DNA from 3 places in the Pseudomonas sp. LFS074 genome. Region 1 is predicted to be linked to each of the others. Evidence: predicted binding sites of a transcription regulator. Region 1 holds the regulator's gene; each other region holds the start of a gene.

The links. The regulator sigma-54, encoded in region 1, starts transcription at its own class of promoters, with help from an activator protein. The targets are predictions, from matches to a motif close to ANTGGCATNNANNTTGCTNT.
Region 2: flgB (flagellar basal body rod protein FlgB) is a predicted target of sigma-54. The motif match lies at 2,645-2,664, and genes of this name have one in related genera.
Region 3: glnA (type I glutamate--ammonia ligase) is a predicted target of sigma-54. The motif match lies at 3,374-3,393, and genes of this name have one in related genera.

The regions. Positions count from the first base shown of each region.
Region 1 covers NZ_JBFPFV010000001.1:1,070,694-1,075,958, reverse strand. Annotated here, with positions in the region: gene ACNQP3_RS04940 (KpsF/GutQ family sugar-phosphate isomerase) at 1-105, shown strand, start outside; gene ACNQP3_RS04935 (KdsC family phosphatase) at 118-642, shown strand; gene lptC (LPS export ABC transporter periplasmic protein LptC) at 651-1,223, shown strand; gene lptA (lipopolysaccharide transport periplasmic protein LptA) at 1,210-1,734, shown strand; gene lptB (LPS export ABC transporter ATP-binding protein) at 1,735-2,460, shown strand; gene ACNQP3_RS04915 (RNA polymerase factor sigma-54) at 2,636-4,129, shown strand; gene hpf (ribosome hibernation-promoting factor, HPF/YfiA family) at 4,209-4,517, shown strand; gene ptsN (PTS IIA-like nitrogen regulatory protein PtsN) at 4,530-4,994, shown strand; gene rapZ (RNase adapter RapZ) at 4,997-5,265, shown strand, end outside.
Region 2 covers NZ_JBFPFV010000002.1:549,948-555,212, forward strand. Annotated here, with positions in the region: gene flgE (flagellar hook protein FlgE) at 1-1,012, opposite strand, end outside; gene ACNQP3_RS20630 (flagellar hook assembly protein FlgD) at 1,040-1,729, opposite strand; gene flgC (flagellar basal body rod protein FlgC) at 1,742-2,185, opposite strand; gene flgB (flagellar basal body rod protein FlgB) at 2,188-2,598, opposite strand; gene cheR (protein-glutamate O-methyltransferase CheR) at 2,967-3,794, opposite strand; gene ACNQP3_RS20650 (chemotaxis protein CheV) at 3,846-4,775, opposite strand; gene flgA (flagellar basal body P-ring formation chaperone FlgA) at 4,853-5,265, shown strand, end outside.
Region 3 covers NZ_JBFPFV010000003.1:696,714-701,978, reverse strand. Annotated here, with positions in the region: gene ntrC (nitrogen regulation protein NR(I)) at 1-423, opposite strand, end outside; gene glnL (nitrogen regulation protein NR(II)) at 420-1,505, opposite strand; gene glnA (type I glutamate--ammonia ligase) at 1,870-3,276, opposite strand; gene thiI (tRNA uracil 4-sulfurtransferase ThiI) at 3,704-5,158, shown strand.

The sequences.
Region 1 (5,265 bases):
ATCATGGAAGACCACAAGATCGGCGCCCTGGTGGTGGTGGACCGCGAGGACCGCCCGACCGGCGCCCTGAACATGCACGACCTGCTGCGCGCCGGCGTAATGTAAAGGAGCGATGGAATGAACCAGGACCTCATGCAACGCGGCAAGAGCATCAAGCTCGCGGTATTCGACGTGGACGGCGTGCTCACCGACGGGCGCCTGTACTTCCTCGAGGACGGCAGCGAATTCAAGACCTTCAACACGCTCGATGGCCAGGGCATCAAGATGCTCATGGCCTCGGGGGTGACCACCGCCATCATCAGCGGGCGCAAGACCCCGGTGGTCGAGCGTCGCGCCAAGAACCTCGGTATCCCGCACCTGTATCAGGGGCGCGAGGATAAATTGGTGGTGCTTGACGGCCTGCTCGCCGAACTGGGCCTAAGCTATGATCAAGTGGCCTACCTGGGGGATGACCTGCCCGACCTGCCGGTGATTCGCCGGGTGGCACTGGGCATGGCTGTAGCCAACGCCGCACCGTTCGTACGCCAGCACGCTCATGGCGTGACCCAGGCACGCGGTGGCGAAGGCGCGGCCCGTGAATTCTGCGAACTGATCATGCAGGCCCAGGGCACCCTGGACGCTGCCAACGCCAACTACCTGTAAGGCTGCCCATGTTCAGCAAGAAAGCCCGAAACATTGTGCTGCTCGGGGCGATCGCCGCCCTGCTGGTAGCCATTGGCTACTGGAATGTCAGCCCGGAAAGCTTCCTCGACAAGCCGGTGGCCCAAGTCGACGAAAGCGCCATCGACTATTACGCGATCAACGCCCACAGCGTGCAGTTCCTGCCCGACGGCAAGCTGCAGTACGAAATGACCGCCGACAAGGTCGAGCACCTCAAGGCCAGCGAAATTACCCTGCTGACCACGCCGGACCTGCACATGTACCGCGGCACCGAATACCCGTGGCACGTACAAAGCACCCGCGCCGAGGTCAACCCGGACGGTACCGAGGTCGAGCTGATCGACAAGGTACGGGTTGCCCGCACCGACGAAAAGCAGCGTGAAACCATCATTACCAGCTCACGCATGACCGTGTTCCCGCAGAAGCAATATGCGCAGACCGAGCAAGCCGTTAGAATCGACGGCGCCGGTGGCACAACTACGGGCAAAGGAATGAAAGCGTATTTGAAAGAAGGCAAGATGGACTTGCTCTCTAACGTAAGAGGACAGTATGAGGCTCGTTAAAACCCTCCCCCTTTTGCTCAGCCTGAGCGCAGCACTGGGAAGCGCGAGCGCCCTCGCCCTGCCGAATGACCGTGACCAGCCTATCCGCATCCAGGCCGATAACGCCCACCTGGATGACAAGCAAGGCGTGGCCACCTACACCGGCGACGTGATCATCACCCAGGGTTCGATGATGATCAAAGGCAACACCGTGACCATCACCCGTTCCGCCTCCGGCGATATCGACGTGGTGACCTCGGTGGGCAACCTGGCCTACTTCGAGCAGCAGCAGAGCGCAGCCAAGCCGGACAAGATGAAGGGCTGGGGCGTGACCATCCAGTACCAGTCGCAGAAGGACCTGGTGATCCTCACCGACCGCGCCAAGGTCGAGAACGAAGGCAACACCACCGAAGGCGAGAAGATCGTCTACAACACCCAGACCCAGGTGGCGACCGCCGGTCGCGGTGGCAACGTGACTACACCGCGTCAGCGTATCGACATGGTGATCCAGCCCAAGAAGAAGGCCGAGTAAATGGCAACCCTCAAAGCCCAGCACCTGGCCAAGAGCTACAAGGGCCGGCAGGTGGTACGTGATGTCAGCCTGTCGATCGACAGCGGCCAGATCGTCGGCCTGCTCGGCCCTAACGGCGCCGGCAAGACCACCTGCTTCTACATGATCGTCGGGCTGGTCCAGGCCGAACAGGGCCGGGTACTGATCGACAACCTCGATGTCAGCCATCAGCCCATGCATGGCCGTGCGCGCGCCGGTATCGGCTACCTGCCGCAGGAAGCTTCGATCTTCCGCAAGCTGTCGGTGGCCGACAACATCATGGCCATCCTCGAAACCCGCAAGGACCTGGACCGCGAAGGCCGCCGCAAGGAGCTGGAAAGCCTGCTGCAGGAGTTCCACATCAGCCACATCCGCGACAACCTCGGCATGAGCCTGTCCGGCGGTGAACGCCGCCGCGTCGAAATTGCCCGCGCCCTGGCGACCGCACCCAAGTTCATCCTGCTGGACGAACCGTTCGCAGGTGTCGACCCGATCTCGGTCGGCGACATCAAGCAGATCATCCACCACCTCAAGGCCAAAGGTATCGGTGTACTGATCACCGACCACAACGTGCGTGAGACCCTGGATATCTGCGAAACCGCCTACATCGTCAACGATGGCCGGTTGATTGCCGAAGGCGACGCCGAAACCATCCTTGCCAACGATCTGGTCAAAGAGGTTTACCTGGGCCACGAGTTCCGCCTCTGACCCGAGGCGCGCCTGGAGTACCGGCAAATAGCCCCAAAACTACGGGTAAAGTTGTTACGGTACTCTAGGCAAACGCTACAATTTAAGGCATAAAACTTGCTTGATCTGGCGCCTCGGCGCCCTCGTGTAGTGGATGGCGCATGCGCGCCGGCGAACAAGGTATTAAGCCCCAGCCATGAAACCATCGCTCGTCCTAAAAATGGGCCAGCAACTGACGATGACACCGCAGTTGCAACAGGCCATCCGTCTGCTCCAGCTTTCCACCCTGGACCTCCAACAGGAAATCCAGGAAGCGCTGGAGTCGAACCCGATGCTCGAACGTCAGGAAGACGGCGACGACTTCGACAACAGCGACCCGATGGCGGACAACGCCGAAAACAAGCCGGCCGCCGAAGCCCAGGACAATAGCTTCCAGGAAAGCACTGTCAGTGCCGACAGCCTGGAAGACGGTGAGTGGAGCGAGCGCATCCCCAACGAGCTTCCGGTCGATACCGCCTGGGAAGACATCTACCAGACCAGCGCCAGCAGCCTGCCGAGCAACGATGACGACGAGTGGGACTTCACCACCCGCACATCGGCCGGCGAGAGCCTGCAAAGCCACCTGCTGTGGCAGCTGAACCTGGCGCCGATGTCCGATACCGACCGCCTGATCGCCGTCACCCTGATCGACAGCATCAACGGCCAGGGGTATCTGGAAGACACCCTCGAGGAAATCTGCGCAGGTTTCGACCCTGAGCTGGATATCGAGCTGGACGAAGTCGAAGCGGTACTGCACCGCATCCAGCAGTTCGAGCCAGCTGGCGTGGGCGCACGTAACCTGGGCGAATGCCTGCTGCTGCAACTGCGCCAGCTGCCCGCCAGCACCCCGTGGATGACCGAAGCCAAGCGCCTGGTCACCGATTTCATCGACCTGCTCGGCAGCCGCGACTACAGCCAGTTGATGCGGCGCATGAAAATCAAGGAAGACGAGCTGCGCCAGGTCATCGAGCTGGTGCAAAGCCTCAACCCGCGCCCCGGTTCGCAGATCGAATCCAGCGAGCCCGAGTACGTAGTGCCTGACGTCATCGTGCGCAAGGACAGCGAGCGCTGGCTGGTGGAGCTGAACCAGGAAGCCATCCCACGCCTGCGCGTCAACCCACAGTACGCGGGCTTCGTACGCCGTGCCGACACCAGCGCCGACAACACCTTCATGCGCAACCAGCTGCAAGAAGCGCGCTGGTTCATCAAGAGCCTGCAAAGCCGCAATGAAACACTGATGAAGGTTGCCACGCAGATCGTCGAGCACCAGCGCGGCTTCCTCGACCACGGCGATGAAGCAATGAAGCCGTTGGTGTTGCACGACATCGCCGAAGCGGTGGGCATGCACGAGTCGACCATTTCGCGGGTTACCACGCAAAAGTACATGCACACACCGCGTGGCATCTACGAACTGAAATACTTTTTCTCCAGCCACGTCAGCACCTCCGAAGGCGGAGAATGCTCGTCCACGGCGATCCGCGCGATCATCAAAAAACTGGTTGCAGCGGAAAATCAGAAAAAGCCATTGAGTGACAGCAAGATCGCTGGTTTACTGGAGGCACAAGGCATCCAGGTAGCCCGTCGCACCGTCGCCAAGTACCGCGAGTCCCTCGGCATCGCACCGTCGAGCGAGCGCAAGCGACTGATGTAGCCCCTGAGATGTGCCACAGCGTTTGTGGGGCAGGTGCAAGACCTGCTTCTTTATGCACGGGCAACAAAGGAGAAGCTGTATGCAAGTCAATATCAGTGGACAGCATGTAGAAGTCACCCAGCCACTTCGCGATTATGTGCTTGAAAAGCTCGCTCGCGTGGAAAGTCACTTCGACAAGATCACCAACGTGCAGGTCATCATGAAAGTCGAGAAGCTGCAGCAGAAGGTCGAAGCGACCCTGCAGATTCCCGGCGGCGAAGTGGTAGCCAACGCCGAACACGAAGATATGTATGCAGCGATCGACGCCTTGGCCGACAAGCTCGACCGCCAACTGAAAAAACACAAGGAAAAACAGCAAAGCCTGCTGCAAGGTGCAGCTGCCCGCTGATCCCCCTCATCCATGATCCGACTTGAAACCATCCTGACCCCCGGCCGTTCCCTTGTGAACGTGCCGGGCGGCAGCAAGAAGCGCGCCCTGGAAAAGGTCGCCACCGTCATCGCCGATCAAGTGCCAGAACTGGAGATGCAGGACGTCTTCGAAAAACTGGTCGCCCGGGAAAAACTCGGTTCTACCGGTTTCGGCAATGGCATCGCCATTCCGCACTGCCGGCTTGAAGGATGTTCCGCTCCTGTCAGCGCCCTGCTGCACCTTGAAGCACCTATCGATTACGACGCCATCGATGGCGCGCCGGTGGACCTGATGTTCGTCCTCTTGGTGCCCGAAGCCGCTACCGATGCGCATCTGGAACTGCTGCGTCAGATCGCCAGCATGCTCGATCGCAAGGAGGTCCGTGATCGCCTGCGTGCGGCCACCAGCAGTGAGGCCCTGTTCCAGGTTGTCCTGGACGTACAGAACGAGCACTGAACATGCGCCTGATCATTGTCAGCGGCCGGTCCGGCTCCGGCAAGAGCACTGCCCTCGATGTCCTGGAAGACAACGGTTTCTACTGCATCGACAACCTGCCGGCCGGGCTGCTGCCGCAGTTGGCGGAAGACGCACTGATCAACACCGAACTGCTGCAACCGAAGGTTGCCGTGTCGATCGACGCACGCAACCTGCCCAGCCACCTGACGCGCTTCCCCGAATTGCTCGAAGAAGCCCGCGCGCGGAACATCCAGTGCGACGTGCTGTTCCT
Region 2 (5,265 bases), on a different contig from region 1:
ACTGACCGTTGCTGTAGGTGCCGAACAGATTGCCATCGGAGTCGATCGACAGCGACGACAGGTTACCCGGCGCGTAGCCGTCCTGGGACTTGGCGGTCACCGCCGAGGTGGCGTTGTATTGACTGGTCGCCGACATGTCGATGGTCACACCATTGGTAGCTGCCGAGGCGCCGTTGCTGGCCATGGTGCCAGCAGCGCTCTTGACTGCGGGAACCCAGTCGGTCAGGGTCAGATTGCCCAGGCTGTCGACGGTGAAGTCGGAACTGGTCGAAGCGGTCAAGACACCCGCCGAGTTGAAGGTCAGGTCGGCGGTGTAAGGCGTGGTGGAGGTCGGATCGGCCGGGTTCACGCCATCGACGGTCACGTACATGGTCCAGGTATTCTGGTCGGTCTTGACGAAATACTGGCTCAGGCTGTGGGCGTTGCCTTGGCTGTCGTAGATGTCGGTGCTGAAGGTGTAGTTGTAGGTGTCGGTGTCCGAGGCATCGAACGGGGTTTCGGTGGGCACCGTGTCCGACGAATTGAGGTTCAGCGTTTCGCTCAGGCTGGTACTGGCCTTGGGCGCCACCGCTGCAGTGCTGACGGTCAGGTCGGCAAGAATGCCTTCAACAACGTTACCATCGGCATCCACGCCATAACCCTGCAGGCGGTTGCCACTGGCATCGACGATGTTACCCGAGCTGTCGGTACCGAAGGCACCGGCACGGGTGTAGGTGGTCGAACCGTTGTTGCTGGTGATGAAGAAGCCGTTGCCATTGATGGCCAGGTCCAGGCTAGCGCCGGTGGTACTGACGTTGCCTTGAGTGAACTGCTGGGAAATCGCCTGGGTCGTTACACCACTACCGACGGTGTAGCGCGAACCGCCCAGGAACAGGGAGTTGGCGTAAAGGTCGCCAAACTCGGCGCGCGCCGATTTGAAACCGGTGGTGCCGACGTTGGCGATGTTGTTACCCGTGACATCCAGGCTGGTGGCGGCTGCGTTAAGGCCACTGAGACCGATATTGAACGACATTGATTGACTCCTGTGCCGATGCCCGGCTTACGATCCGATAGTTTTGACGTCCGAAAGCGCGATGCTCTCGCCACTTGCCAGATTGAGCGTGTACGAACCTGCAGTGCTGCCCACGGTGACGCTGTTGACCACCGACGGCAGGTAGGTGGTCTGCGCGACCTCCTTGCCATCGACGGTAGCCTTGGCCTCGAAGGTATAGGTACCGGCATCCACCGCCAGCCCATCGTTATCGGTGCCATCCCAGCTGAAGCTGACCGTGCCGGCACTTTGCGAACCCAGGTCGATGTTCTTCACTACATTGCCGTCGGCGTCATACACGTTCACGGTCAGGCCGGTGGTCGACGAGGTGACGTCGATCTGGCCAGTCAAGCCGGTACCGGCAGCGACCGTTGCAGCGTCCGCCTCGGTGATGACCGAGCGCCCGACCAGGGACGAAGCCTGCAAGGCCTGGGTCGAGGTATAGTTGCCGAGCAGGGTGTCCACGGTGTCGTTGAGGGTCTGCATCGATTCCAGACTGCTGAACTGCGCCAACTGGGCGACGAATTCGGAGTTGTCCTGGGGGTCGAGCGGGTTTTGGTTCTGCAGCTGGGTCACCAACAACTGCAGGAAGGTGTCCTTGCCAAGCGTGTCGGTACTGCTGCTACTGGAGGTGTCACTGGCCAGCGCATATTGCGAATAGATCGCGGAAGCACTTGTGGCGTCGGTAGTAGTGGTCATCGGCTATCCCCCTCACTGACCCAGGGTCAGCACTTTCTGCATCATGGTCTTGGCAGTATTCATGATGTCGGCGTTGGTCTGGAACGCACGGCTGGCGGAGATCATGTCGGCCATCTCCTCGACCACGTTAACGTTCGGGTAGTACACGTAGCCGTCCTTGTTGGCGGCGGGATTACTCGGCTCGTAGCGCGCCTCCAGGTTGCTCTGGTCCTCGACGATGCCTTTTACCTGCACGCCCTGCCCTGCCTCGCCCTGGTCATCGAACAGCGACTGGCTGCCGCCGGCCTGCGCGTCCTGGAAGGTGGTGGCGAACACCGGGTGACGGGCGCGGTAGGTCTGGTCGATGCTCGAGGACACGGTCTCGGCGTTGGCGATGTTGGAAGCAACGGTGTTCAGGCGCGTGTTCTGCGCACTCATGCCGCTACCGGCAATGTTGAAGACACTGGAAAGGGACATGGTCATTCTCCCCGCAGGGCCGAAACCAGCCCTTTGAATTTACTGTTGAGCAAGGTGAAGCTGGCCTGGAAGCCGATGGCGTTTTCGGTGTAGTTCGATTGCTCGATCTGCGCGTCCACGGTGTTCTGGTCGATCGACGGCTGCGTTGGCGTGCGGTACTTGAGGGTATCGTCGGCCATGGCCAGGCCCTCGGCCTCGATATGGCGGCTGTTGGTACGATCGAGGCTGAAACGGCCGCCACTCTGCTGCTTGTCGCTCTCGGCAGCGAGCACCGAGGCGAAGTCCATGTCGCGCGCCTTGTAGTTGGGCGTGTCGGCGTTGGCGATGTTGTTGGCCAGCACTTCGGCACGCTGGGCGCGGAAGCCCAGGGCCTTTTCGTGAATACCAAGCGCCTTGTCGAAACTGATGCTCATGTCGGGGAAACCTTCGGAGGTTGGCCGGAATATCGTTGGGCAAGGTATAGCAAGGGCTGTGCCAACCAACATAAAGCCCGGAAATACGGGCTTGCAGGGCAAGGTGCTGTCAGAGTGATGCCAGAAAAGCGGCAAAGGCCTTCCGCCTTGAGCGGCGAAAGCGGCAATTGCCGGGCGGCAAAAGCGGCAAAACAAAAAATTGACGTCAGTATTTTTCCTGCGCCGGCCTCTTCGCGGGTAAACCCCCTCCCACAGGGTTCTGCACAGCTTTAAAAGTCGGTGCGGTACCTGTGGGAGCGGGTTTACCCGCGAAGAGGCCGGCACAGGCAAACAAAAAGGCCGGCAACTTTCGCTGCCGGCCTTTGTGCTTACTTCGCCTGGTAGATGATCCCCGGACTGCACTGCACCATCTGGTAATGGTCCGGCAGCCCGTTCAGCGCCTCGGAAGCCCCGAGGAACAGATACCCACCCGGCTTCAAGGTACTGTGGATACGCAACAGGATGTCCTTCTTCACCTGCGCCGAGAAATAGATCAGCACGTTACGGCAGAACACCACATCGAACTTGCCCAGGCTGGCATAGCTGTCGAGCAGGTTGAACGAGCGGAACTCGACACGGCTGCGAATCGCCGGCTTGACCGCCCAACGCCCCGGCCCCTTGGTGTCGAAGTAGCGCTGCAGGCGCTCCTGGGACAAGCCACGGGCAATCGCCAGGCTGTCGTACTCGCCAGTCTTGCAGTTGGTCAGCATGGTGCCGGACAGGTCGGTGGCAACGATCTGCGCGCCCATCTTCAACTGGCCGAGGTTGCTGCGCTCGAATTCGTCGATGGCCATCGAGATGGAATACGGCTCCTGCCCCGACGAACAGGCCGCCGACCACATGCGCAGGCGCTGGCCGGGGTTGTTGCGGATGAACTCGGGGATGACCTTGTTCTTCAGCACCTCGAACGGGTAGGTATCGCGAAACCACAGGGTCTCGTTGGTGGTCATGGCATCGACCACCTGCTCGCGCAAGCCGCCGCGCGGCTGGGCCTGGATGCGCTGCACCAGCTCGCCCAGGCTCTTGATACCCTGTTGCTCCATCAGCTTGTTGAGACGGCTGGAAACCAGGTACTGCTTATTCTCGCCCAGCAGGATGCCACAGGCTTTCTCCAGGAAGACCCGGAACTGTTCGAAATCCAAATTACCCGTAGACACTACTGCCGCCTCTTTTAAATCACTGGTGCCGGGGGCCTGCCCCCGGCTGCTTCAATGCGCTGCCTTGATCCGGTCGACCACCCGCTGGGCCAGGTCGTCCGGCTTGAACTTGGCCAGGAAGTCATCGGCACCGACCTTCTTGACCATCGCCTGGTTGAACACCCCGGAAAGCGAAGTATGCAAGCAGATGTGCAATTTTTGCATGCGCGGATCGCTGCGGATCTCCGCCGTTAGCGTATAGCCGTCCATTTCCGGCATTTCAATGTCCGAGATCATCATCAGGAACTCTTCCTCCGGCTTCTTGCCCTCATCCACCAGCTGGCGCAGGTAGTTCAGGGCCTGACGGCCGTCATTGAGCGCCACCACCTCGACCCCCACGGTCTGCAGGCAGCGGCTGACCTGCTTGCGCGCCACCGACGAATCGTCGACGGTGAGCACCCGCAACAGCACGGCCTTGTCCTGCACCTCGGCATCGATCACCCCGGCCGACACCGACTCGGACGACGGCGCCACTTCGGCCAGCACCTTCTCCACATCGATGATCTCGACCATGCGGTTGTCCACCCGGGTGACCGCGGTCAGGTAGTGGTCGCGGCCGGTGCCCTTGGGTGGCGGATGGATTTCTTCCCAGTTCATGTTGACGATGCGCTCCACCGAGTGCACCAGGAAGCCTTGGGTCTTGGTGTTGTACTCGGTGATGATCACGAAACTGTTGCGCGTGTCTTCCTGCAGCGGCCGCAACCCGGTGGCCATCGACAGGTCGAGGATCGGGATGGTCGCCCCGCGAATATTGGCAACACCGCGCACCACCGGGTGCGCCTTGGGCAGCAGGGTCAGCGCAGGGCATTGCAGCACTTCCCTGACCTTGAATACGTTGATGCCGTAAAGCTGCTCGCCATTGAGGCGGAACAGCAGCAATTCCAGGCGATTCTGCCCCACCAGCTGTGTGCGCTGGTTGACCGAATCCATAACACCTGCCATGCCAGACTCCTTTATGTTTCAGCCTTTCGTTGCAACTCAGGTAGCGAGTCGGCACGGGCTTTGCTTTTTTGAGCGCCATGTACACGAAAACGACATTTTTCCGACGATTGACGCGCCTGCTGCCTGGCTCGCTGGCCATGCTGTGCCTTCTGGTGCCCGGCGTTCGCACGGTAGCGGACGCGTTTACCTTGCCTGAACAGCTTATCGGTGTCACTCAAGGGTTTCTTGAATTCAGCGTCGAAGATTATCTGGCCACCACCCAGACCGCCGGCCGTTACGAGATCCAGGTCAACCCGCTGGACCCGCGCCTGCGCATGCCGCTGTGCAGCCAGCAGCTGGACGCCTCGCTGGAAAGCCCGGCCCAGCCGTTGGGCCGCGTCACGGTAAAGGTACGCTGCGAAGGCACGGCGCCTTGGACCGTGTTCGTGCCGGCCACCGTGCGGCTGTTCCGCGATGTGGTGGTGGTGACCCGGCCGCTCAAGCGCGACAA
Region 3 (5,265 bases), on a different contig from region 1:
AATTTCCGGGGTACGCGCCAGGTTCTGTGGCACATCCAGGCCCTGCTGTTCCTGAGCGTGCTGGTTGGCACGCTTGACCAGCGAGACCGCTTCGTCGACGTCGAATGGCTTGGGCAGGTACTCGAAGGCCCCCCCCTGGTACGAGGCCACCGCGCTGTCCAAGTCGGAATGGGCGGTCATGATGATCACCGGCAGGCGCGGGTGCTGTTCGCGGATCTGTGCCAGCAAGTCGAGGCCGCTGGCGCCAGGCATGCGAATGTCGGAGATGATCACGTCCGGTTGCTGGCGCGCCAGGCGCCCCATCACACCGTCTGCGCTGTCGAAGCTCTGGGTGGTCATGCCTTCTTGTTGCAGGGCTTTTTCCAGGACCCAGCGGATGGAGCGATCATCGTCGACGATCCATACGGTTTCACTTCGGCTCATGAGGCGGTGGCTCCTTGTTCCAGGGGCAGGTAGATCGAGAAGGCGGTGTGGCCTGCGTGGCTTTCACACTCGATCAGGCCCTGGTGCTGGCTGATGATGTTCTGGGTAATGGCCAGGCCCAGCCCGGTGCCGTCCGGGCGGCCACTGACCATGGGATAGAAGAGAGTGTCCTGCAGTTCCGGCGGGATGCCCGGGCCGTTGTCGATGATCTCGACCCGCGCCACCAGGCGGTGGCGCACGTGGCCGATGGTGAACTGGCGCAAGGCGCGACTGCGCAAGGTAATGCGGCCCAGCCGCAGCTCATTCTGCGAGCTGATCGCCTGCATGGCATTGCGTACGATATTGAGTACGGCCTGGATCATCTGCTCGCGGTCGATCAATACGTCCGGCAGGCTAGGGTCGTAATCGCGCACCAAAGTGATGCAGCCCTGGCTTTCAGCGTCGACCAGGCTGCAGACCCGCTCGAGCACTTCGTGAATGTTGGTCATGGCCAGCGATGGCAGCTTGTTCGAGCCGAGCATGCGGTCGACCAGGTTACGCAGGCGGTCGGCCTCTTCGATGATCACGTTGGTGTAGTCGCGCAGGCCTTCCTCGGGCAGTTCGCGGGCCAGCAACTGGGCCGCGCCACGGATGCCGCCAAGGGGGTTCTTGATTTCATGGGCCAGGCCGCGCACCAGCATCTTGGTGGTTTCCTGCTTGCTCAGCTGAGCCTCTTCCTTGGTGATGCGCAGCAGCCGGTCGCGTGGGTGCACCTCAAGCAACAGCAGGGTCTGGCCCTGATGCAGGATTGGCGTTACCGCGTAGTCGACGGTGATGGTCTGCCCGGTCAGCGAAGTGAGCTGTGCTTCACGCTTGGTGAATGGGTGCGCCTGCTCGACCGCCTGGCGCAGCGAGCTGAGTGCCTCGGTCGATTCGGTGAACAGCTCGCTGATGAACTGCCCATGGCTACGCTGGCCACTGACGGCCAGCAGCATTTCCGCTGCCGGGTTCATGTACTCCAGGCGCAGCTCGGCGTTGAGCAGCAACGTGGCGGTAGTCAGGTTGTCCAGAAGCAGACGGTGCTGTGCATCGCTGATGGTCATAAGGCGTCGTTGACCTCTTTTGGCGCTTGCCCGGCACTGCTTTGGCCTGGGCCGGACGCGGGGTGGTTCCGCTGGTGCGAGACTCTCGGCAAGAAAATGCAAGAAACAAACCAAAGCTCCGAAAAGAAGCGGAATTTGCCGATAAAGGCCTGGATCTGCGCAACTTCGGACCAGAAAGTCTGGATGAAACGTTTAACTTGACCCAGATTGGGGAGCAAATGAGGGCACGGTGTCAATTTGTGCACCAAGATAGAGCATAGCGTGATGGCGGGGTGGCGGTGCTTCTGCAGGGCGTGCAGAAACGAAAACGGCCTCCCGAGGGAGGCCGTTATGATCACGTCACCGGCACGAGGCGCCGATCAGATCAGCAGCTGTAGTACAGCTCGTATTCCAGCGGGTGTACGAAGGTGCGGACCTTGATTTCCTCTTCGCTCTTCAGCTCGATGAAGGCATCGATGAAGTCGTCGGAGAACACGCCGCCCTTGGTCAGGAACGCGCGGCCTTTGTCCAGCTCTTCCAGAGCCTCTTTCAGGCTGCCGCACACTTGCGGGATGTTCTTGGCTTCTTCTGGTGGCAGGTCGTACAGGTTCTTGTCGGCCGCGTCGCCTGGGTGGATCTTGTTCTGGATGCCATCCAGGCCAGCCATCAGCAGGGCCGCGAAGGCCAGGTACGGGTTGGCCGATGGGTCCGGGAAGCGGGCTTCGATACGGCGGGCTTTCGGGCTGCCGACGTAAGGAATACGGATCGAGGCGGAACGGTTGCGAGCCGAGTAGGCCAGCATTACCGGGGCTTCGAAGCCTGGGACCAGACGCTTGTAGGAGTTGGTCGACGGGTTGGTGAAGCCGTTCAGGGCCTTACCGTGCTTGATGATACCGCCGATGAAGTACAGGGCGGTGTCGGACAGGCCGGCATAGCCTTCACCCGAGAAGGTGTTCTTGCCGTCTTTCCAGATCGACATGTGTACGTGCATGCCCGAGCCGTTGTCGCCGTACAGAGGCTTAGGCATGAAGGTGGCGGTACGGCCGTAGGCGTCGGCAACGTTGTGCACGACGTATTTCAGCGCCTGTACTTCGTCAGCCTTTTTCACCAGGGTGTTGAACTTGACGCCGATTTCGTTCTGGCCGGCAGTCGCCACTTCGTGGTGGTGAACTTCAACGGTCTGGCCCATTTCTTCCAGTGCGTTGCACATGGCAGTACGGATTTCGTGGTCGTGGTCGAACGGCGGAACCGGGAAGTAGCCGCCTTTCACGCCTGGACGGTGGCCTTTGTTGCCGCCTTCCACGTCAGCGTCGGTCATCCACGAGCCTTGCTCGGAGAAGATCTTGAACATCGAGCCGGAAATGTCCGACTTGAACTTCACTTCGTCGAAGATGAAGAACTCAGGCTCTGGGCCGGCGAAGACGGTGTCACCGATGCCGGTGCTCTTCAGGTACTCTTCGGCACGCTTGGCGATGGCGCGTGGGTCGCGATCGTAGCCCTGCATGCTCGACGGGTCGACGATGTCGCAGGTGATGATCAGGGTTGGCTCTTCGGTGAACGGGTCCAGGACGGCAGTGTCGTCGACCGGCATCAGGATCATGTCGGAGGCTTCGATGCCTTTCCAGCCAGCGATGGAGGAACCGTCGAACATCTTGCCGACTTCGAAGAAGTCTTCGTCCAGCGCATCACGCGACGGCATGGTCACGTGGTGCTGAATGCCTTTGGTGTCCGTGAAACGCAGATCAATCCACTTGACGTCATGATCTTTGATGAGTTGAACCGACTTCGACATGTTGTCCTCCGGATGGTCTAGAGCGCGGTGGGCCGCTGCCCTGGAAAAAGGGTGTTGCCGGGCGCGGATAGTCGGCCAAGCTTACCTGCCTCACAAGGGAGCAAATTGCATGCCAGTGCCCGAAAATGGCGAAGGCGGGATAAAAGGGGGCGTTTGTGGGCATTTGGCGTAGGGGTGGCGGGTAAAAATGCACCCTTTAGATGCGAGTTTTGGTGTCAGCGCACCAATACAGTGCGCGATCTGGGCTTTGTGCTTTCTTTGAGGGCTTTCCGCGGGTTTGCACGCGAAAAGGCCGGAACAGGCGGCACAAAACCCGCCTCATGCATTTATCTCAAAGCTTCTGATCAAAAGTTGGTCAAATCCTGAGCAATTTCCGATATAATTCGCGCCCCTCATTTTCGGCAGGCCCTGCGCGCGCTGTTAACCAATGAAACTTATCGTCAAAGTCTTCCCAGAAATCACCATCAAGAGCCGGCCGGTGCGCAAGCGTTTCATCCGCCAGCTCGCCAAGAACATCCGCAACGTGCTCAAGGACCTCGATCCTGAGCTCGCGGTCGATGGTGTCTGGGACAATCTCGAAGTGGTCACCCGCATCGAGGACGAAAAAGTCCAGCGCGAGATGATCGAGCGCCTCACCTGCACGCCGGGTATCACCCACTTCCTGCAGGTAGAGGAATACCCGCTGGGTGACTTCGACGACATCGTCGCCAAGTGCAAGCACCACTTCGGTCACCTGCTGGCCGGCAAGCACTTCGCCGTGCGCTGCAAGCGCGGTGGCCACCATGACTTCACCTCGATGGACGTCGACCGTTACGTCGGCAGCCAGCTGCGCCAGCAGTGTGGCGCCGCCGGCATCGAGCTGAAGAAGCCCGAAGTGCTGGTGCGCATCGAAATCCGCGACCAGCGCCTGTACGTCATCCACAACCAGCACCAGGGCATCGGCGGTTACCCGCTGGGCGCCCTGGAGCAGACCCTGGTGCTGATGTCCGGTGGCTTCGACTCCACCGTGGCGGCTTACCAGATGATGCGCCGTGGCCTGATGACCCACTTCTGCTTCTTCAACCTCGGCGGCCGTGCCCACGAGCTGGGCGTGATGGAAGTGGCCCACTACCTGTGGAAAAAGTACGGCAGCAGCCAGCGCGTGCTGTTCATCAGCGTGCCGTTCGAAGAGGTGGTTGGCGAGATCCTCAACAAGGTCGACAACAGCTACATGGGTGTGACCCTCAAGCGCATGATGCTGCGCGGTGCCGCGCACATGGCCGACCGCCTGGAAATCGACGCGCTGGTGACCGGCGAGGCGATCTCCCAGGTATCCAGCCAGACCTTGCCGAACCTGTCGATCATCGACTCGGCCACCGACAAGCTGGTGCTGCGCCCTCTGCTGGCGAGCCACAAGCAGGACATCATCGACCAGGCCAACGAAATCGGCACCGCCGACTTCGCCAAGCACATGCCAGAATACTGCGGCGTGATTTCGGTGAACCCGACCACCCATGCCAAGCGCCACCGCATGGAGCATGAAGAGAAGCAGTTCGACATGGCGGTGCTGGAGCGCGCCCTGGAACGCGCCAAGCTCATCTCCATCGACCATGTGATCGACGAGCTGGGCAAGGACGTCGAAATCGAGGAAGTGACCGAGGCTCTGTCGGGGCAGATCGTCATCGACATTCGTCACCCTGATGCCCAGGAAGACGAACCTCTGGTGCTGGACGGTATCGAAGTCCAGGCCATGCCGTTTTATGCCATCAACAGCAAGTTCAAGCACCTGGACCCCACGCGCCAGTACTTGCTGTATTGCGACAAGGGTGTGATGAGCCGTTTGCACGCACACCACCTGCTCAGTGAGGGACATGCCAATGTGCGTGTTTATCGTCCGACATAAGACGCCGGGGCTGTATGGCGGCAGTATCCGCCATCGCCCTCCCGACCGCCGGGCCCGCTGAGCCTTAAACAGTACATATTGGCCGCCTACACTGGGCGGCAACCGAA